DNA from 4 places in the Rhizobium brockwellii genome. Region 3 is predicted to be linked to each of the others. Evidence: predicted binding sites of a transcription regulator. Region 3 holds the regulator's gene; each other region holds the start of a gene.
The links. The regulator LexA, encoded in region 3, represses DNA repair genes until DNA is damaged. The targets are predictions, from matches to a motif close to TGTTCNNNNTGTGTTCNG.

Region 1 (4,213 bases), 2.3 Mb from region 3:
TGCGATCAACAAAGCGTTTCGTCAACCTTTCATGTAACGCGTCGGACAATCGATCTTCGATTTCCCGCGTCTTTTCCTGCCAGTGTGTCGGATCGGCAAGCCAACCGGGCCGATTCGAAACGTAGGTCCAGGTCCTTATCTGCGCGATTCGCGCCGAAAGCGTGTCAATTTCACCATCTGTTCGATCGGAGCGATGAACCTGCTCCGCAAGAAACTGCTCATTCACCGTGCCATAGCGGACAAGATCGGAAAAGAGGGTCGCGATAAGATCGGCATGTTGTGCTGGGGTGATACGCCGATAATCGGGAAGCGCGCAAGCCTCCCAGAGTTTTTCGACGCGCGCCGGCCTGTCGGCGAGATCGATGACCTCGGGATAACGCGAAAGCTGTTCCAGCGCCTGCTGGTCGACCGCAGGCAATGCCCGCGTCAGCCCCGGCACGCGCGGTCCCACCTCAAGGCTGGCGCGCAGCGATGCGATTGAGGAGAAGTCCATCTCCGTCGTCCGCCATTGCAAAACCTTGACGTTGTCGAATTCGTGCCCCTCGATGCGCTGCACCAGCTCATCGTCGAAGGGCGAGACCTGTCCGGTGACGCCGAAGGTCCCGTCCCGGACGTGCCGCCCGGCGCGCCCGGCGACCTGGCCGAGTTCGCCTGGATTGAGATTGCGGAACTGGTAACCGTCGAACTTCCGATCCTGGGCAAAGGCAACGTGATCAACATCGAGGTTGAGGCCCATGCCGATCGCATCGGTCGCCACCAGATATTCGACGTCGCCTGCCTGATAGAGTGCCACCTGCGCATTGCGGGTGCGCGGGCTGAGCGCGCCAAGCACGACCGCCGCGCCGCCGCGCTGCCGGCGGATGAGCTCGGCGATGGCATAGACTTCGTCGGCGGAGAAGGCGACGATGGCCGAACGCTGCGGCAGCCGGGTGATCTTCTTCTGCCCGGCGTAGAAAAGATACGAAAGCCGCGGCCGCTCGACGATAGTGATGCCGGGCAGGAGCTGCTGCAGGATCGGCCGCATCGTCGCCGCACCGAGCAGCAGCGTTTCTTCGCGGCCGCGAAGATGCAGTATGCGGTCGGTGAAGATATGGCCGCGCTCGAGATCGCCGGCGAGCTGCACCTCGTCGATCGCGACGAAGGCGGCCTTGGTCTCGCGCGGCATCGCTTCGACGGTGCAGACGGAAAAACGCGCATTGGGCGGCGAAATCTTTTCTTCGCCGGTGACCAGCGCCACATTCTGCGCGCCGACCTTCTCGACCACCCGCGTATAGACCTCGCGCGCCAGCAGCCGGAGCGGCAGGCCGATCACGCCCGTCCCGTGCGCGACCATGCGCTCGATGGCATAATGGGTCTTGCCGGTATTGGTCGGCCCGAGCACCGCGGTCACGCCGCGCCCACTCAGAATCATCGGCTGCGAAGTCAGAGTCATGAGTCCATGCAAATGAGGCGGGTGCCCCAGGAAAATCTCGGCTCCTCGATGGAAGCCAGAGAACACATGGACAGCTGCCGCCGCAAACGCAAGGGCAGATTTCAAAATGCCTCGGGGATTACGACCTTTGCGAGTCCCGAGGAACGCCCGAATTTCCGATTCGGAACAGCGTGAGAACGAATCAGCGACGAATCGGTGACTCCAGCTGATTCAGCTTTTGTTCACGGCTAAGTATTGATTTTGAATCACTTTTTCCCACTAGATGCTGAATCATGAAACTCTCTCTTGTTCGCATTTTCGCCATCGCGAGTGACCGATTCCCGCCCGATCTTGAACAGGCGAAAATCCGCCCGAAATTAACCTCTCGATCAAAGCCGGAACGAATCGGAGACGAATCGCTGGCTCCGCCGTTTTCGCCTTTCGTTCGCGGCCACATCTGGTAGCGGCTTCGGGTCCGGGCGCTAGATGCGGATCGGCGGCAGGGGCCTTCATTCCACCTCGCCGCACCGGCATTAATCTTTCGGGAGCCGGATTCAGATCGCGTTAAACAGCGGCAGCCGATACGGGTGCCGAGCGCAGGCGCCGATCAAAGAGGGAACGAATCGCTGACGAATCGGTGACATCACGATTTTCCCGCTTTGTTCACCGCAACATATTGTATTTAAACGAGTTTTTAACCATACGGTGATTTCCCGGAATGGTCGAATTCGACCGATGCTGCCGACCGTTTGCGAAATCGGCCATGCTCCTCAGAAAACTGCAAACAAGGTTTCGTCACATTTCGAGAGCTTAGCCGGGAACAAAAATCGCCAATAAGTGTTTCTGGTCCATTCGAATTGCAGATGAAATGAAGGGAACGCACCATGCTCGGCACGATACTTCTTATTATCCTTATTCTGCTTCTGATCGGAGCCCTGCCGAATTGGGGTTACAGCCGTGGCTGGGGCTATGGACCTTCTGGCGGTTTGGGGCTAGTTCTCGTCATTATCATTATCCTTGTACTCATGGGCCGCGTCTAAAGGCCAACTAACCTGGGGAGTTACGACATGATGAAGAAGATTGTTCTTATTGGTGCGCTCGTCGGCGCACTCGCATCCTGCACGGCGACCGAGCAAGGTACGGCGATCGGCGCCGGCACCGGCGCTGTTATCGGCGGTGTCGTCACCAACAGCTGGGGTGGTGCCGCCGTCGGCGCCGTTGCCGGTGGCCTGACCGGCGCCCTCATCGGCCAGTCGGTCGAGCGCCGAGGCTACTGCGTCTATCGCGACCGCTACGGCCGCCGCTACGAGGCTCGTTGCCGCTAATCGGCAAAAGCATATCGGACTCCCAACGGGCGCTTCGGCGCCCGTTTTCTTTGCCGGTCGCATCCGTCAACGAGACATTGACAATCGGTTGGAAAGTCAAATCTACCGCCGCCCAACGGGCATATTTCCTTCACGAGCATGATGCCGAAAAGTGTGAGCGGTTTTCGGACGACATCATTCTCTCACTATAAATGTAGAACAGGATGATCTTAGGCCGACCCGGCCTAAGATCATCCTGTTCTGGAGAGCAACGGACAGGCAGAGCCGCCCGGCGCACCGGAAAGGAAACGCTTCCATGATTCAGATTTTGGTGAATTCCTTCGTCGCCGTTCTCATCGCGTCGGCTTTCCTGACGACCGCGATATCAGCCCTCAGCACCGATGATCTTTCGCTGCGTAAAGTGCCGGCCAGAGTTCGGCCACAGCGACGTCCGAACACAGACCGTCGCTCTTGATCTTCCCGAAACAGCGCCACTCGGCCACAAGATCGCGCCAGCATCACACAGAGAGACACGCCATAGACAACGATGGCGCGATCCTGCCGGACGCGCCATCGCTTTGAATCTAATCCCTACTGTCGACGTGAAGACAGAAATGCCTAGGCGAAATACTGCCCACCATTGGCCGTCAGCGTCGAACCGGTGATGAAGCCGGCATCGTCGGAGACGAGGAAGGTGACGCAGCGCGCGATCTCTTCCGGTTCGCCGAGACGACCGACGGGGATCTGCGGAATGATGCGTTCATTCAGCACCTTCTCCGGCACGGCAAGCACCATTTCCGTTCCGATATAACCGGGGCAAATGGCGTTGACGGTGATGTTCTTGTTCGCACCTTCCTGGGCCAGCGCCTTGGTGAAGCCGAGATCGCCCGCCTTGGCGGCCGAATAATTCACCTGGCCCATCTGGCCCTTCTGCCCGTTGATCGACGAAATATTGACGATACGGCCGAAGTTGCGGTCGCGCATACCGGTCCAGACCTGATGTGTCATGTTGAACAGGCCGGTGAGGTTGGTATTGATCACCTCGTGCCACTGCTGCTGTGTCATCTTGTGGAACATCGCGTCGCGCGTGATGCCGGCATTGTTGACGAGGATTTCGACCGGGCCGATCTCGCTTTCGATCCTGGCAATTCCCTCGCCGCAGGCGAGGTAATCCGAAACATCCCATTTGAACACTGGAACGCCGGTGACATCATGGAAGGCTTTGGCCTTCTCGTCGTTGCCCGCATAGCTGGCCGCGACCCTGTATCCGGCGTTTTTCAGTGCCATGGATATTGCCGCGCCGATCCCGCGTGTACCCCCGGTGACCACAGCCACTCTGCTCATGCTCCGCTCCCCTTTTGTTTTTCGCCCCGCCTCATGACGGGATTTTCAATCGTTTATGGATCGTATGCTATTTAAAGCGCTTCAAAGCACATGGCCACACCCATGCCACCCCCGATGCAAAGCGTGGCGAGACCCTTCTTTGCGCCGCGGCGCT
Region 2 (4,213 bases), 1.0 Mb from region 3:
ATAGGCGAGGCGGCGTTCCTCCTCCAGGCCGGCGCGGCCGCTCTCATCCAGCGAGCGCTGGTGCGGGAAGAGGCCTTCCTCCCAGCCGGGCAGGAAGACGGTGTCGAATTCGAGGCCCTTGGCCGAGTGCAACGTCATGATCGAGACTGCATCGAGGTTCGCGTTGGTTTCGGCATCCATCACGAGGGAGACGTGTTCGAGGAAGCCGCGCATCGACTCGAAGCTTTCCATCGAACGGATCAGTTCCTTGAGGTTTTCAAGGCGGCCGGGGGCTTCGGCGCTCTTGTCGTTCTTCCACATGTCGGTATAGCCGGACTCTTCGAGGATCTGCTCGGCAAGTTCGGTATGCGGTGTATTTTCAAGCAGTTCCTGCCATCGGCGGAAAGATTGAATCACGTCGAAGAGCGCCTTTCGCGCCTTCGGCTTCAGCTCGTCCGTCTCGATGATGTCGGCGGCTGCCGCAAGCATCGGGATATCGCGGGCACGGGCATAGTCGTGCAGCGCACGCACCGTCGTATCGCCGAGGCCGCGCTTCGGGGTGTTGATGATACGCTCGAAGGCGAGGTCGTCTGAGGCTTGAGCGACCAGGCGGAAATAGGCCATGGCATCGCGGATTTCGAGGCGCTCGTAGAAGCGCGGGCCGCCGATAACGCGATAGTTGAGGCCGAGGGTGACGAAGCGGTCTTCGAATTCACGCATCTGGAAGGAGGCGCGCACGAGGATCGCCATGTCGTTCAAGAGATGCTTGCCGCGCTGGAGCTGCTCGATCTCCTCGCCGATGGCGCGGGCTTCCTCCTCCGAATCCCAGGAGGCGTGGACCTGCACCTTGGCGTCGTCGGGGTCGGAGCGGTCGGTGAACAGCGTCTTGCCGAGGCGGCCCTCATTATGGGCGATCAGATGGGCGGCTGCGCCGAGGATATGTTCGGTCGAACGGTAGTTGCGCTCGAGCTTGATGACCTTGGCGCCGGGGAAGTCCTTCTCGAAGCGCAGGATATTGTCGACCTCGGCGCCGCGCCAGCCATAGATCGACTGGTCGTCATCGCCGACGCAGCAGACATTCTGCAGCTCGCCCTTGGGGCGCTGGGCGAGAAGCCTGAGCCACATGTACTGGGCTGTGTTGGTATCCTGGTACTCGTCGACGAGGATATAGCGGAAACGGCCGTGATATTCCTTCAGGAGATCCGGGTTCTTGCGGAAGATCGCGATCGGGTGCATCAGCAGATCGCCGAAATCGCAGGCGTTCAGTGTCGAGAGGCGGGCCTGATAGGCGACATAGAGATCGCGGCCGCGGCCGTTGGCAAAGGCGCGGGCGTCGCCCTCGGGGATATCGGCGGGGCCGAGACCCTTGTTCTTCCAGGTATCGATCATGCCGGCGAACTGCTTGGCCGGCCAGCGCTTGTCGTCGAGGCCTTCGGCCTGGATCAACTGCTTGATCAGGCGGACGACGTCGTCGGTATCGAGAATGGTGAAATCGGAGCGCAGGCCGACGAGCTCGCCGTGGCGACGCAGAAGTTTGACGCCGATCGAATGGAAGGTGCCGAGCCAGGGCATGCCTTCGACGGCGCCACCGACGAGCAGCGCGATGCGCTCCTTCATCTCGCGGGCCGCCTTGTTGGTGAAGGTGACTGCGAGGATCTGCGAGGGGAAGGCACGGCCGGTGTTGAGGATATGGGCGATGCGGGTCGTCAGTACGCGCGTCTTGCCGGTGCCGGCGCCGGCCAGCACGAGGACGGGGCCTTCCAAGGTTTCGACGGCTTCGGTCTGCTCGGGGTTCAGCCCGGCGAGGTAATCCGGCCGCTTGCCGCCGTCACGAGCCGCCATGGCGCGCGCCGCGATGCCGCCACCGGCGACAGGCCCCCTTTCGGCGGGTGCGGCAGGCGGCTGCGGCTTGCGCGCCATCTCGCCCGGCTCTTCGTCGAAGAAGGGCATATCGTCGAAACTATTGCTCATGGCGCGTAATGTAGTGATTCGGGAAGGAAAGACCAGAAAAGATGTTCTGCTTTCATTCCTGAGCCGCCGCTATCCCGGGCGGTAGGTTGCGGGCAGCAATGCCGCCGCAGAGCGCAGCTATGGTCGTCACGCGGGCGAGCGGGGCTAAAAATTTCGGATCGCGGCCTGTCGGAACAAGCGCCGGTGGGGCGTCCTTGGGTCATCGGACAGCCGTCCGGATCAGCACCGTCAACAAGGAGGCCGTTTCATGCCGAAGGTCGTTTCAAATCTGTGGTTCGCCGAGGAAGCACGCGAAGCCGTCGAATTCTATGTGTCTGTTATCCCGGACTACATGATCGGCCGCACCACCATTTTGCCGGCGGAAACGCCGAGCGGGCCTCCCAGCAGTGTCGAACTGATCGAGTTCACGCTCGCCGACCAGGCCTTCCTGGCGATGAAGGCCGGCCCGCTCGATAGCTTCAACCATTCCTTCTCGATCGCGATTCTCGTGGAAAGCCAGGCCGAGATCGATCGGATATGGGAGGCATTCCTCGCCAATAGAGGCACGCCGGAGGCCTGCGGCTGGCTGAAGGACCGCTGGGGTCTTTCCTGGCAGATCGTGCCGCGCATGCTGTCCGAAATGATCGCCGACAGCAACCGCGAGCGGGCCAGGCGCGTAACCGAAGTGATGCTCGGCATGGTCAAGATCGATATCGCCGCGCTGGAGAAAGCGTTCAACGGCTGAATCGCCAAGGTGGGCGCATGATCGAAATGCGTCCGCCGGCGTGCCGTTGAAGGTCAAGAATATAAACGGCGCTGCAATGAAATGTGAACAGGGGCTGGCAGTTGAGAAAAACCGGGGCAGAACGTCAGTTCGGCCGTGTTCTACCAGATGATCTCAGTGAATAACCTCTACCGATTGGCTTTCGCCAAATCGAGTTTGCCCTCGCTGGCCGCGAATTGCCGCGTTTCCCAGCGCTCGAATCACCGGCGACATAGCACACCTTTTTAAAGTTCATGTCACGTCCCGAAATATGCTGATACCCGGGTGGTGCCTTTCTCAACTACACTGCAGAACAGTTTCGCAGAATCAAAAAAGTATCGGTGCGTACACGTTTTCGTGCATTGCAATAAACAGTCCGCGGACGTGGAATATACCTGCGAAACTATTGATTCTTAGCAATGTCGTCGCCATTTTAATGGTGTGACGATCAGAAGCCTGCGGCAAAACCTTGAATGGAGGGCCCATGCTGAGTGAATCGGTGTTTGATGCGTTTACACGCAGCTACGAAGCACGTCGCGAGACGGATTTGTCCGTCGCGGAATATCTCGATCTCTGCAAGAAAGAACCGATCGCCTATGCGAACGCGACGGAGCGTCTGCTCGCCGCGATAGGCGAACCGCAGATGGTCGACACAGCCAAGGATTCGCGCCTCGGCCGGATCTTCATGAACAGAACCATCCGGACCTATCCCGCATTTACCGGCTTCCACGGCATGGAAGAGACGATCGAACGTATCGTTTCCTTCTTCCGGCACGCGGCGCAGGGGCTCGAGGAGCGCAAGCAGATCCTCTATCTGCTCGGCCCGGTCGGCGGCGGCAAGTCGTCGCTGGCAGAGCGCCTGAAGCAGCTGATGGAAGTTCATCCGATCTACGTGCTGAAGGCCGGCGACGAGATCAGCCCCGTTTTCGAAAGTCCGCTCAGCCTCTTCGATCCGGAGACGATGGGCGAGCTTCTTCTAAAGCAATACGGCATCCCCTTGCGGCGCCTGAGCGGGCTGATGAGCCCGTGGTGCCTGAAGCGGCTCGATGACTTCGGGGGCGATATTTCCCGCTTCCGTGTGGTCAGAATACAGCCTTCGCGGTTGCGCCAGATCGCCATCTCCAAGACCGAGCCCGGAGACGAGAACAACCAGGATATCTCGTCGCTGGTCGGCAAGGTCGACATCCGCAGGTTGGAGACTTACTCCCAGAACGATCCCGATGCCTACAGCTATTCAGGCGGGCTCAACCGCGCCAACCAAGGCGTGCTCGAATTCGTCGAGATGTTCAAGGCGCCGATCAAGATGCTGCATCCGCTGCTGACGGCGACGCAGGAGGGCAACTATATCGGCACCGAGAATATCGGCGCCATTCCCTTCTCGGGCATCATTCTTGCGCATTCGAACGAGGCGGAATGGCAAAGCTTCAAGGCCAACAAGAACAACGAAGCCTTCATCGACCGTATCTGCGTGATCAAGGTGCCCTATTGCCTCAGGGTGACGGAGGAGCAGAAGATCTACGA
Region 3 (4,213 bases):
CTCGCAATCGCTGCGTGCCGGCATGCGCATGCTGAGCGAAGAAGCGGACCATGGCCGCCTGCTGCTGTTCTCGCCGGTCTTCCTCGGCGCCGGCTCAGCCTTCTGGTTTCTTGCGGCATCGGACTTCCCCCTCGTTGCATCGCTGCTCTGCCTGTTGGTGCTGACCGTGGCGGTTCTCATCGCCAGCCGCAGCCGGGCGGCGTTGCGGGCAACGCTGATGGCGCTTTCGCTCGTGGCCTGCGGCATGGTCTCGGCGCAGTTCGAGAGCCGGCGGGCTTCGACCGTGATCCTCGATTCATCAGTGACGACGACGGTGACCGGCCGCGTCGAGCGGCGCGAAGGCGACGGTCGCGGGCGGTGGCGCTATATTCTTGCCGTCACCGGCACGGAGGCACCGGAGGTGAAGCGGCCGCCGGCGCGTATAACCGCGATAGCCCGCGGCGCGGACGCGGCCTTCGAGATCGGTGACATTATCACCGGCAGGGCACGGCTGACGCCGCCGGCAGGGCCAGCGCTTCCTGAGCTCAACGACTTCTCCTTCGGTGCCTATTTCGACGGCATCGGCGCCAACGGCTTCTTCTACGGTGCGCCGACCAAGGTCGATTTGCAGGCAGGTCCGCAGGCCGCCAGATCGACGGTGGAAGCGTTGCTTGAAGGGCTCTACCGGCTGCGCAGCGGCATTGGCGACCGGATAAGATCGATCCTGCCCGGCGACACCGGCGCTTTTGCCGCTGCACTCGTGACGGACGAGCGGCGCGCCATTTCGGATGCGACGACGGAGGCGCTGCGCCAGTCTGGTCTGGCTCATATCATCGCCATCTCCGGTCTCAACATGGCGCTGTCGGCCGGCATCTTCTTCGTCGGCTTCCGGATGCTGCTCAGCCTCTTTCCCGGCATTGCTGAAGCCTATCCGACGAAGAAGATCGCGGCAGCCGGCGCGCTCATCGCGGTCACCGCCTATTTCCTGATCTCCGGCTTTGCGGTCTCTGCCGAACGCGCTTTCATCATGATGGCCATCATGTTGATTGCCGTCTTCTTCGACCGGCCGTCGATCAGCCTGCGCAATGTCGCGCTCTCGGCGCTCGTCATCCTCGCCATTTCACCCTCCGAGGTCTTGGGGCCGAGTTTCCAGATGTCCTTTGCCGCGACATTGGCGCTGGTATCGGGCTATCAGCTGTGGAAGGACCGGCGCGTCCGCGAAAACGCCTTTCTAAAGCTGTCGATCATCAGGCCCTTCGTTACGGTTGCGGGCTTCTTCGGCGGCGTCTTCCTGACCTCGCTGATCGGTGGTTTTTCCACCGCGCTGTTTTCGATCGAGCATTTTCATCGCTTGACCGCCTATGGCCTGCCGGCAAACCTCGCGACAATGCCGATCATCTCCTTCATCATCATGCCGGCCGGCCTGCTGGCGATGCTGCTCATGCCCTTCGGTCTGGACGTTTTGCCTTGGAAGGTCGTCGGATTCGGCCTCGATCTGGTGATCGCGGTCGCCAAGACGGTGTCCGGCTGGGGTGGCAATATCGACGTCGGCCGCTTGCCCGCATGGTATTTCGCGGTCGCCGTGGCAGGCTTTCTGCTGCTGACGCTGCTCCGCACCCGGTTGCGCCATGCCGGCACATCGATCATCGCGGTCGCAACGCTCATCCTGCTGCTTCTACCGGTTCCCCGGCCGCCGGATCTGGTGATTTCGGAGGATGGCAGTCTCGTCGCGGTGGTCGAGGCGGCAGCAATGGCTTCCAACCGTGAAAGACCACCGGATTTCATCTTCGACCAGTGGCAGAGAGCGCTGGTCCTGCCGAAGCATGACCCGCCGAAGATGCTGGATGGTCCTGCTATCCCTCCGGTGGGAGAAGACCACCGCGTCAAGCTTTCCCGCGATCAGCAGAACGAAGCGAGGTCCGCGATGCGGGCGGCCGCAGCGGCCGGTGAAGCAAACCGCTTTTCCTGCGTCAAGAAGGCCTGGTGCACATCAAGGCTTGGCAATGGTCGTGTGGTTGCTGTCATCGACAATGCCGCCTATCTCGGCCCGGCATGCGACGCGGCCGATATCATCGTGACGTCGGTCCGCCTGCGTTTCAACAGCTGCCGCTCAGGTGCGACGCTCTTCACCGGCGAGACGCTGCGCAGGGCCGGATCCGTCGAGTTGCGCTTCACGGACGCCGGCCTGGAGGTCGCAACCGCATTCGACGCATTGTCGCGACCATGGATGCGCCATCGCGCCTATGACTGGCGCAGCAACAGCTTTACCGAATCCGGCCTAACCGATGTCAGTGATAGCGGCGAATGAGGCCGACGAGTTTGCCCTGCACCTTGACGCGGTCCGGCCCGAAAATCCGGGTCTCGTAAGCCGGGTTGGCCGCTTCCAGCGCGATCGAGGCACCCTTGCGGCGGAAGCGCTTCAGTGTCGCCTCTTCATCGTCGACGAGAGCAACGACGATGTCGCCAGGACTTGCGGTGCTGCCATTGCGGATGATCACGGTGTCGCCGTCGAAGATGCCGGCGTCGATCATCGAATCGCCCTTGACCTCCAGCGCATAATGTTCACCGGAACCGAGCATGTCGGCCGGAACGACGATGTCGTGGGTGTTGTTCTGGATCGCCGAGATCGGCACACCGGCAGCGATTCGCCCCATGACCGGCACGGAGACCGAGTTGCCGTTGTCGGCGACGGGTTTTGCGGGAGCAGGGGAGGCGATCGGCTGAGGTTTGCCGAGGCTGCCCTCGATGACGCTCGGCGAAAAGCCGCGCCGCGGCTGGATGCTGGGGCTGTAGGCCTCCGGAAGTTTGATGACCTCAAGCGCGCGGGCGCGGTTCGGTAGGCGGCGAATGAAGCCTCGCTCCTCGAGCGCCGTAATCAGGCGATGAATCCCGGACTTCGAGGCGAGGTCCAGGGCATCCTTCATTTCATCGAAAGATGGCGGAACGCCGGATTCTTTCATGCGCTCATGAATGAAAAGGAGAAGCTCCTGTTGTTTGCGCGTGAGCATCGACGTTGTGACCTCGTGATTGAAACAAATCCAGAACAGACACTATATGTTCCATATGTGTTCCGCAAGTAGCTAAATTTCCGTAAAACTTGGCGCCAACTCGTTGAGATTTTTATTTTCATTCGCCGGATTGGCAAACAAGTCTTGCCTTGGGCGGCACTCTCACACATCTCTGCCGTCTCAGGAGAGGGGATATCATGAACGAGCATTCCGCCAAACCGCACCCGCTGGATCATGTCGTACTGCCGGTCGTCAATATCAATTTGGCGCGCGAGAGGCTCGGCAAGCTCGGCTTCACCGTTGCCGCCGATGCGCGCCATCCCTTCGGAACGGAGAATGCCTGCGTCTTCTTCGCCGACAAGACCTATCTGGAGCCGCTCGGGATTGCGAGTGTCGAGGAGAGCGAGGCATCGGCGCGCCAAGGCAATGTCTTCACCGCCCGCAACCGGGCGTTCCGCTTCCGCTGCGGCGCGGAGGGGCTTTCGGGGCTGGCTTTCGGCAGCAAGGATGCCGGCATCGATCATCAGAATTTCGTCGGCAACGGATCGAGCGCCGGAGAGATTCTGCAGTTCACCCGGCCGATGACGATGCCGGACGGTACCGAGACGATTGCCGGCTTCAAGCTAGCTTTTGCCGGCGACCTGCGCGCGCCTGATCTCCTGCTATTTACCGTCGAGCGCGTCAATCCGCTACCGGCCGACCGCGCCGCGCTGGAGACGCATGCCAACGGCGTCACCGGCATAGTCGAGATCGCGCTTTGCGCGCCGGAACCGGCCGCCTTCGCCGCCTTCGTCAGCTTCGCCGTGGCGCAATCGGCAGTCGAGAAAACCGGTTTCGGCGTCAATATCGCGGCGTCGAATGCAAAAATCAACCTGATGACGCCGGAAGGGCTGGAGGCCTATTTCGACATCTCCGGATCATCCGCAGATCGCGGCCTGCGCGGCCGGGCAATCCTCTTCACTGTGGCCGATCTTGCCGTGACAGAAGCGCATTTGGCTGCTAACGGGGTGACATACGCGCGCAAGAACAATCGCATTCTGGTGAAGCCCGCGCCCGGGCAGGGCACGCTCTTCGCCTTCGAGGAAACACGATGAGCACTGATACGAATTCCGAAGTCAGGATCGGTGAAGGCGAAGGCCAGGTCACCTTTTCCAATACCGGCCGCCTGTCGCTGATTGCCGGTCCCTGCCAGATGGAGAGCCGCGACCACGCCTTCATGGTTGCCG
Region 4 (4,213 bases), 150 kb from region 3:
TCGGGAACTTGGCGGGCACCACGACCGGCTCGGAAAGCGTGCCGTCGTAGTTGTCGCGGAAATCGACGGTTTCCTTGTCGAGATCGTCGAGCAGCGAGTGGGCCGCCTTTTCGAGGCGGCATTCGGTATAACGTTCGGCCGCCGGCGGATCGCCGTCGACGGAGCCGAAATTGCCCTGACCGTCGATCAGCGGCAGACGCAGCGACCAGGGCTGCGCCATGCGGGCGAGCGCATCATAGATCGCGGAATTGCCGTGCGGATGGAATTTACCCATCACGTCACCGGTGACGCGGGCGCATTTGACGTATTTCTTGTTCCAGTCGATGCCGAGTTCGGACATGCCGTAGAGGATGCGCCGGTGCACGGGCTTAAGGCCGTCGCGCACGTCGGGCAGCGCGCGGCTGACGATGACGCTCATGGCGTAATCGAGATACGACCGCTGCATTTCCTCCATGATGGAGATGGGCTCGATGCCTGGCGGGAGCTTCCCGCCGCCGGGGGGTGTTTGCTCAGTCAAAACAGATCACGATCTCTTCTAGAATCACTTGAAGATTTATAGCGGAAAGCCTGTTGCCGCGCCAATTTCACAGCGCGTTTTGAACAGGCTTTTGCGGCTTAAAGAGGGTAAAACATGCAAGTTGCGCGGCCGGACCGGACAAATCCGCCGCGGGCCGCCGCGGGATATTTGCCAAATCGAAATCCCCGCTTCACAATCATAAAAACCACGCACTTATATGGGGTTCTGGAGAGCCGATGGCAAGCGCCGACCAACTGATCAACGCCTTCACGACGCTGCTCGTCACCATCGATCCACCGGGGCTTGCGCCGATCTTTCTGGGCCTGACGACAGGCATGAGCCGAACCGAGCGCAAGCAGGTGGCGCTGCGCGGCTCGGTCATCGCCTTCATCATCCTCGCCGTCTTTGCGCTGTTCGGCGCCGGCGTGCTCGGGGTGCTCGGGATTTCGATCGGCGCCTTCCGCATCGCCGGCGGGCTGCTGCTGTTCTGGATCGCCTTCGAGATGGTGTTCGAGAGGCGGCAGGAGCGCAAGGAGAAGGCGACCGAGGCGGCGATCACCAAGGATCATATCGAGAATATCGCCGTCTTCCCGCTCGCCTTGCCGCTGATTGCCGGCCCGGGGGCGATCTCGGCGACGATCCTGCTTGCCGGCACATTGGCCACCTCGATCGGGAAAGCGCAGCTGATCGGCGTCATTGGCGCCAACCTGCTGCTGACCTTCGTCATGCTGCTCATTGCCGAAAGACTGGACCGTTTCCTCGGCGTCACCGGCCGGGCGATCCTGACACGGCTCCTCGGCGTCATCCTCGCCGCCCTTGCCGCACAATTCGTCGTCGACGGCGCTAAGTCGGCGTTCAACCTCATCAGCGCGACGCCGCACTGAAATGGCGGCGTCTGCCGCGAGATCAACGAAAAAGAGCATGACGCCATTCAAGGCATCATGCTCTCTCACGTCTTTCACCAAGCCAGAAAAGGCAACCGATCAGAACGGGATATCGTCGTCGAGATCCCGCGAGAAGTTACCGCCGGCGCCGCCACCGCCGCGGCTCGGCGATGAGGAGGGAGCCGGGGCACCGTAGTCGTCGCCATAATCGTTGCCGCCGGCGCCACTGCCACGGCCGCCGCTCGCGCCGCCGCCTTCACCGCGGCCATCGAGCATCGTCAGCGTCGAACCGAAACCCTGCAGCACCACTTCCGTGCTGTAGCGATCCTGGCCCTGCTGGTCCTGCCACTTGCGGGTCTGCAGCTGGCCTTCGATATAGAGCTTGGCGCCCTTTTTCACATATTGCTCGACGACCTTGCAGAGGCCCTCGTTGAAGACGACGACAGTGTGCCATTCGGTCTTCTCACGGCGCTCGCCGGAATTGCGATCGCGCCACGTCTCCGAGGTCGCGATACGAAGATTGGCGATCGGCCGGCCATCCTGAGTGCGGCGGATTTCGGGGTCTGCACCGACGTTTCCAATCAGAATTACCTTATTCACACTACCAGCCATGCTTCTCACCCTGCCTGCCGCCCTGCCCGGCGGCGTTTAATCGATCGGCGCACCTTAAACCATCACGGACCGCCAATGCGCATGGGCGGCATTTAATCCACATCTTTATCCATCAGAAAGCCGCATGCATCCATCAGGAATTTTGTTCTTTCTTTGTTCTAGTTTATCCGTATGATCCTGTCAACAGAATCGAAAACCTTGACCGTAGTGGACATTCAGCCTCGACTCGCCCGTTGGCATCACTAAATAAGGGCTGTCATCCAGAAAACCAAAGCAGAGACGATGAGCGAACTGAAGACGATCTCCATCCGCGGCGCGCGCGAGCATAATCTGAAGAGCATCGATCTCGATCTGCCGCGTAACAAGCTGATCGTCATGACCGGGCTTTCGGGTTCCGGCAAATCCTCGCTCGCCTTCGACACGATCTATGCCGAGGGCCAGCGGCGTTATGTCGAGAGCCTGTCGGCCTATGCCCGGCAGTTCCTCGAAATGATGCAGAAGCCCGACGTCGACCAGATCGACGGGCTGTCGCCGGCGATCTCGATCGAGCAGAAGACCACCTCGCGCAATCCCCGCTCGACGGTCGGCACCGTCACCGAGATCTACGACTACATGCGCCTGCTCTTTGCCCGCGTCGGCGTTCCATATTCGCCGGCGACCGGCCTACCGATCGAGAGCCAGACCGTCAGCCAGATGGTCGACCGCATTCTCGATTTCGGCGAGGGCACCCGTCTTTATATTCTTGCGCCGCTCGTGCGCGGGCGCAAAGGCGAATACAAAAAAGAACTGGCCGAGCTGATGAAGAAGGGCTTCCAGCGCGTCAAGGTCGACGGCCAGTTCTACGAGATCGCCGAGGCACCGGTGCTCGACAAGAAATACAAGCACGACATCGACGTGGTGGTCGACCGCATCGTCGTGCGCTCGGATGTCTCGGCGCGGCTGGCCGACAGTCTGGAGACCTGCCTGAAACTCGCCGACGGGCTGGCGGTCGCCGAATTCGCCGACAAGCCGCTGCCGCCGGAAGAGACGTCAGCCGGCGGCTCGGCCAACAAGTCGCTGAACGAGACGCATGAACGCGTGCTGTTTTCGGAGAAGTTCGCCTGCCCGGTTTCCGGCTTTACCATTCCCGAGATCGAGCCGCGGCTGTTTTCCTTCAACAACCCGTTCGGCGCCTGCCCGACCTGTGATGGCCTCGGCGCCCAGCAGAAGATCGATCCGGATCTGATCGTGCCCGAGCCCGAGCGGACGCTGCGCGATGGGGCGATCGCGCCCTGGGCCAAGTCGACCTCGCCCTATTACAATCAGACGCTGGAAGCGCTTGGCAAACATTACGGCTTCAAGCTCGGCACCCGCTGGAACGATCTCACCGACGAGGCCAAGGACGTCATCCTAAACGGCACCAACGACAAGATCGAGTTCCACTACGCCGACGGCGCCCGCTCCTATACGACCCAGAAGAATTTCGAGGGCATCATCACCAATCTCGAGCGGCGCTGGAAAGAGACTGATTCCGCCTGGGCGCGCGAAGACATCGAGCGCTTCATGTCGGCGGCCCCCTGCCCTTCCTGCAACGGTTTCCGCCTGAAGCCGGAGGCCTTAGCGGTGAAGATCAACACGCTGCATATCGGCGAAGTGACTGGTATGTCGATCCGCGTCGCCCGCGACTGGTTCGAAACACTGCCGGCGAGCTTCAATGCCAAGCAGAACGAGATCGCCGTGCGCATCCTCAAGGAAATCCGCGACCGGCTGCGCTTCCTCAATGATGTCGGCCTGGAATATCTCAGCCTGTCGCGCAATTCCGGCACGCTGTCGGGCGGCGAAAGCCAGCGCATCCGGCTTGCCTCGCAGATCGGCTCCGGGCTGACGGGCGTGCTCTATGTGCTCGACGAGCCGTCGATTGGCCTGCATCAGCGTGACAATGCCCGGCTGCTCGACACGTTGAAGCACCTGCGCGACATAGGCAACACCGTCATTGTCGTCGAACATGACGAGGATGCGATCATGACGGCCGACGACGTGGTCGATATCGGCCCGGCGGCCGGCATTCACGGCGGTCAGGTCATCGCCCATGGTACGCCGCAGGACATCATGGACAGTCCGAACTCGCTGACCGGCAAATATCTCTCCGGCGAACTTGGCGTTCCCGTTCCCGACGAGCGCCGTAAGCCGAAGAAAGGTCGCGAGATCAAGGTGGTCGGGG

Region 1: a site for LexA is predicted at 1,594-1,611, ahead of RLCC275e_RS21145 (helicase-related protein). Genes of this name have one in related genera too.
Region 2: a site for LexA is predicted at 1,993-2,010, ahead of RLCC275e_RS14150 (ATP-dependent helicase). Genes of this name have one in related genera too.
Region 4: a site for LexA is predicted at 2,157-2,174, ahead of uvrA (excinuclease ABC subunit UvrA). Genes of this name have one in related genera too.

Annotation. Positions count from the first base shown of each region.
Region 1 is NZ_CP053439.1:4,315,405-4,319,617, forward strand. It holds gene RLCC275e_RS21145 (helicase-related protein) at 1-1,432, opposite strand, end outside; gene RLCC275e_RS21150 (DUF3309 family protein) at 2,296-2,451, shown strand; gene RLCC275e_RS21155 (YMGG-like glycine zipper-containing protein) at 2,479-2,736, shown strand; gene RLCC275e_RS21160 (hypothetical protein) at 3,032-3,190, shown strand; gene RLCC275e_RS21165 (beta-ketoacyl-ACP reductase) at 3,334-4,059, opposite strand; gene RLCC275e_RS21170 (acetyl-CoA C-acetyltransferase) at 4,131-4,213, opposite strand, start outside.
Region 2 is NZ_CP053439.1:2,823,813-2,828,025, reverse strand. It holds gene RLCC275e_RS14150 (ATP-dependent helicase) at 1-1,950, opposite strand, end outside; gene RLCC275e_RS14145 (VOC family protein) at 2,198-2,674, shown strand; gene RLCC275e_RS14140 (PrkA family serine protein kinase) at 3,177-4,213, shown strand, end outside.
Region 3 is NZ_CP053439.1:1,787,971-1,792,183, forward strand. It holds gene RLCC275e_RS09100 (ComEC/Rec2 family competence protein) at 1-2,287, shown strand, start outside; gene lexA (transcriptional repressor LexA) at 2,268-2,987, opposite strand; gene RLCC275e_RS09110 (VOC family protein) at 3,185-4,081, shown strand; gene kdsA (3-deoxy-8-phosphooctulonate synthase) at 4,078-4,213, shown strand, end outside.
Region 4 is NZ_CP053439.1:1,933,361-1,937,573, reverse strand. It holds gene gyrA (DNA gyrase subunit A) at 1-517, opposite strand, end outside; gene RLCC275e_RS09800 (MarC family protein) at 754-1,401, shown strand; gene RLCC275e_RS09795 (single-stranded DNA-binding protein) at 1,501-2,013, opposite strand; gene uvrA (excinuclease ABC subunit UvrA) at 2,296-4,213, shown strand, end outside.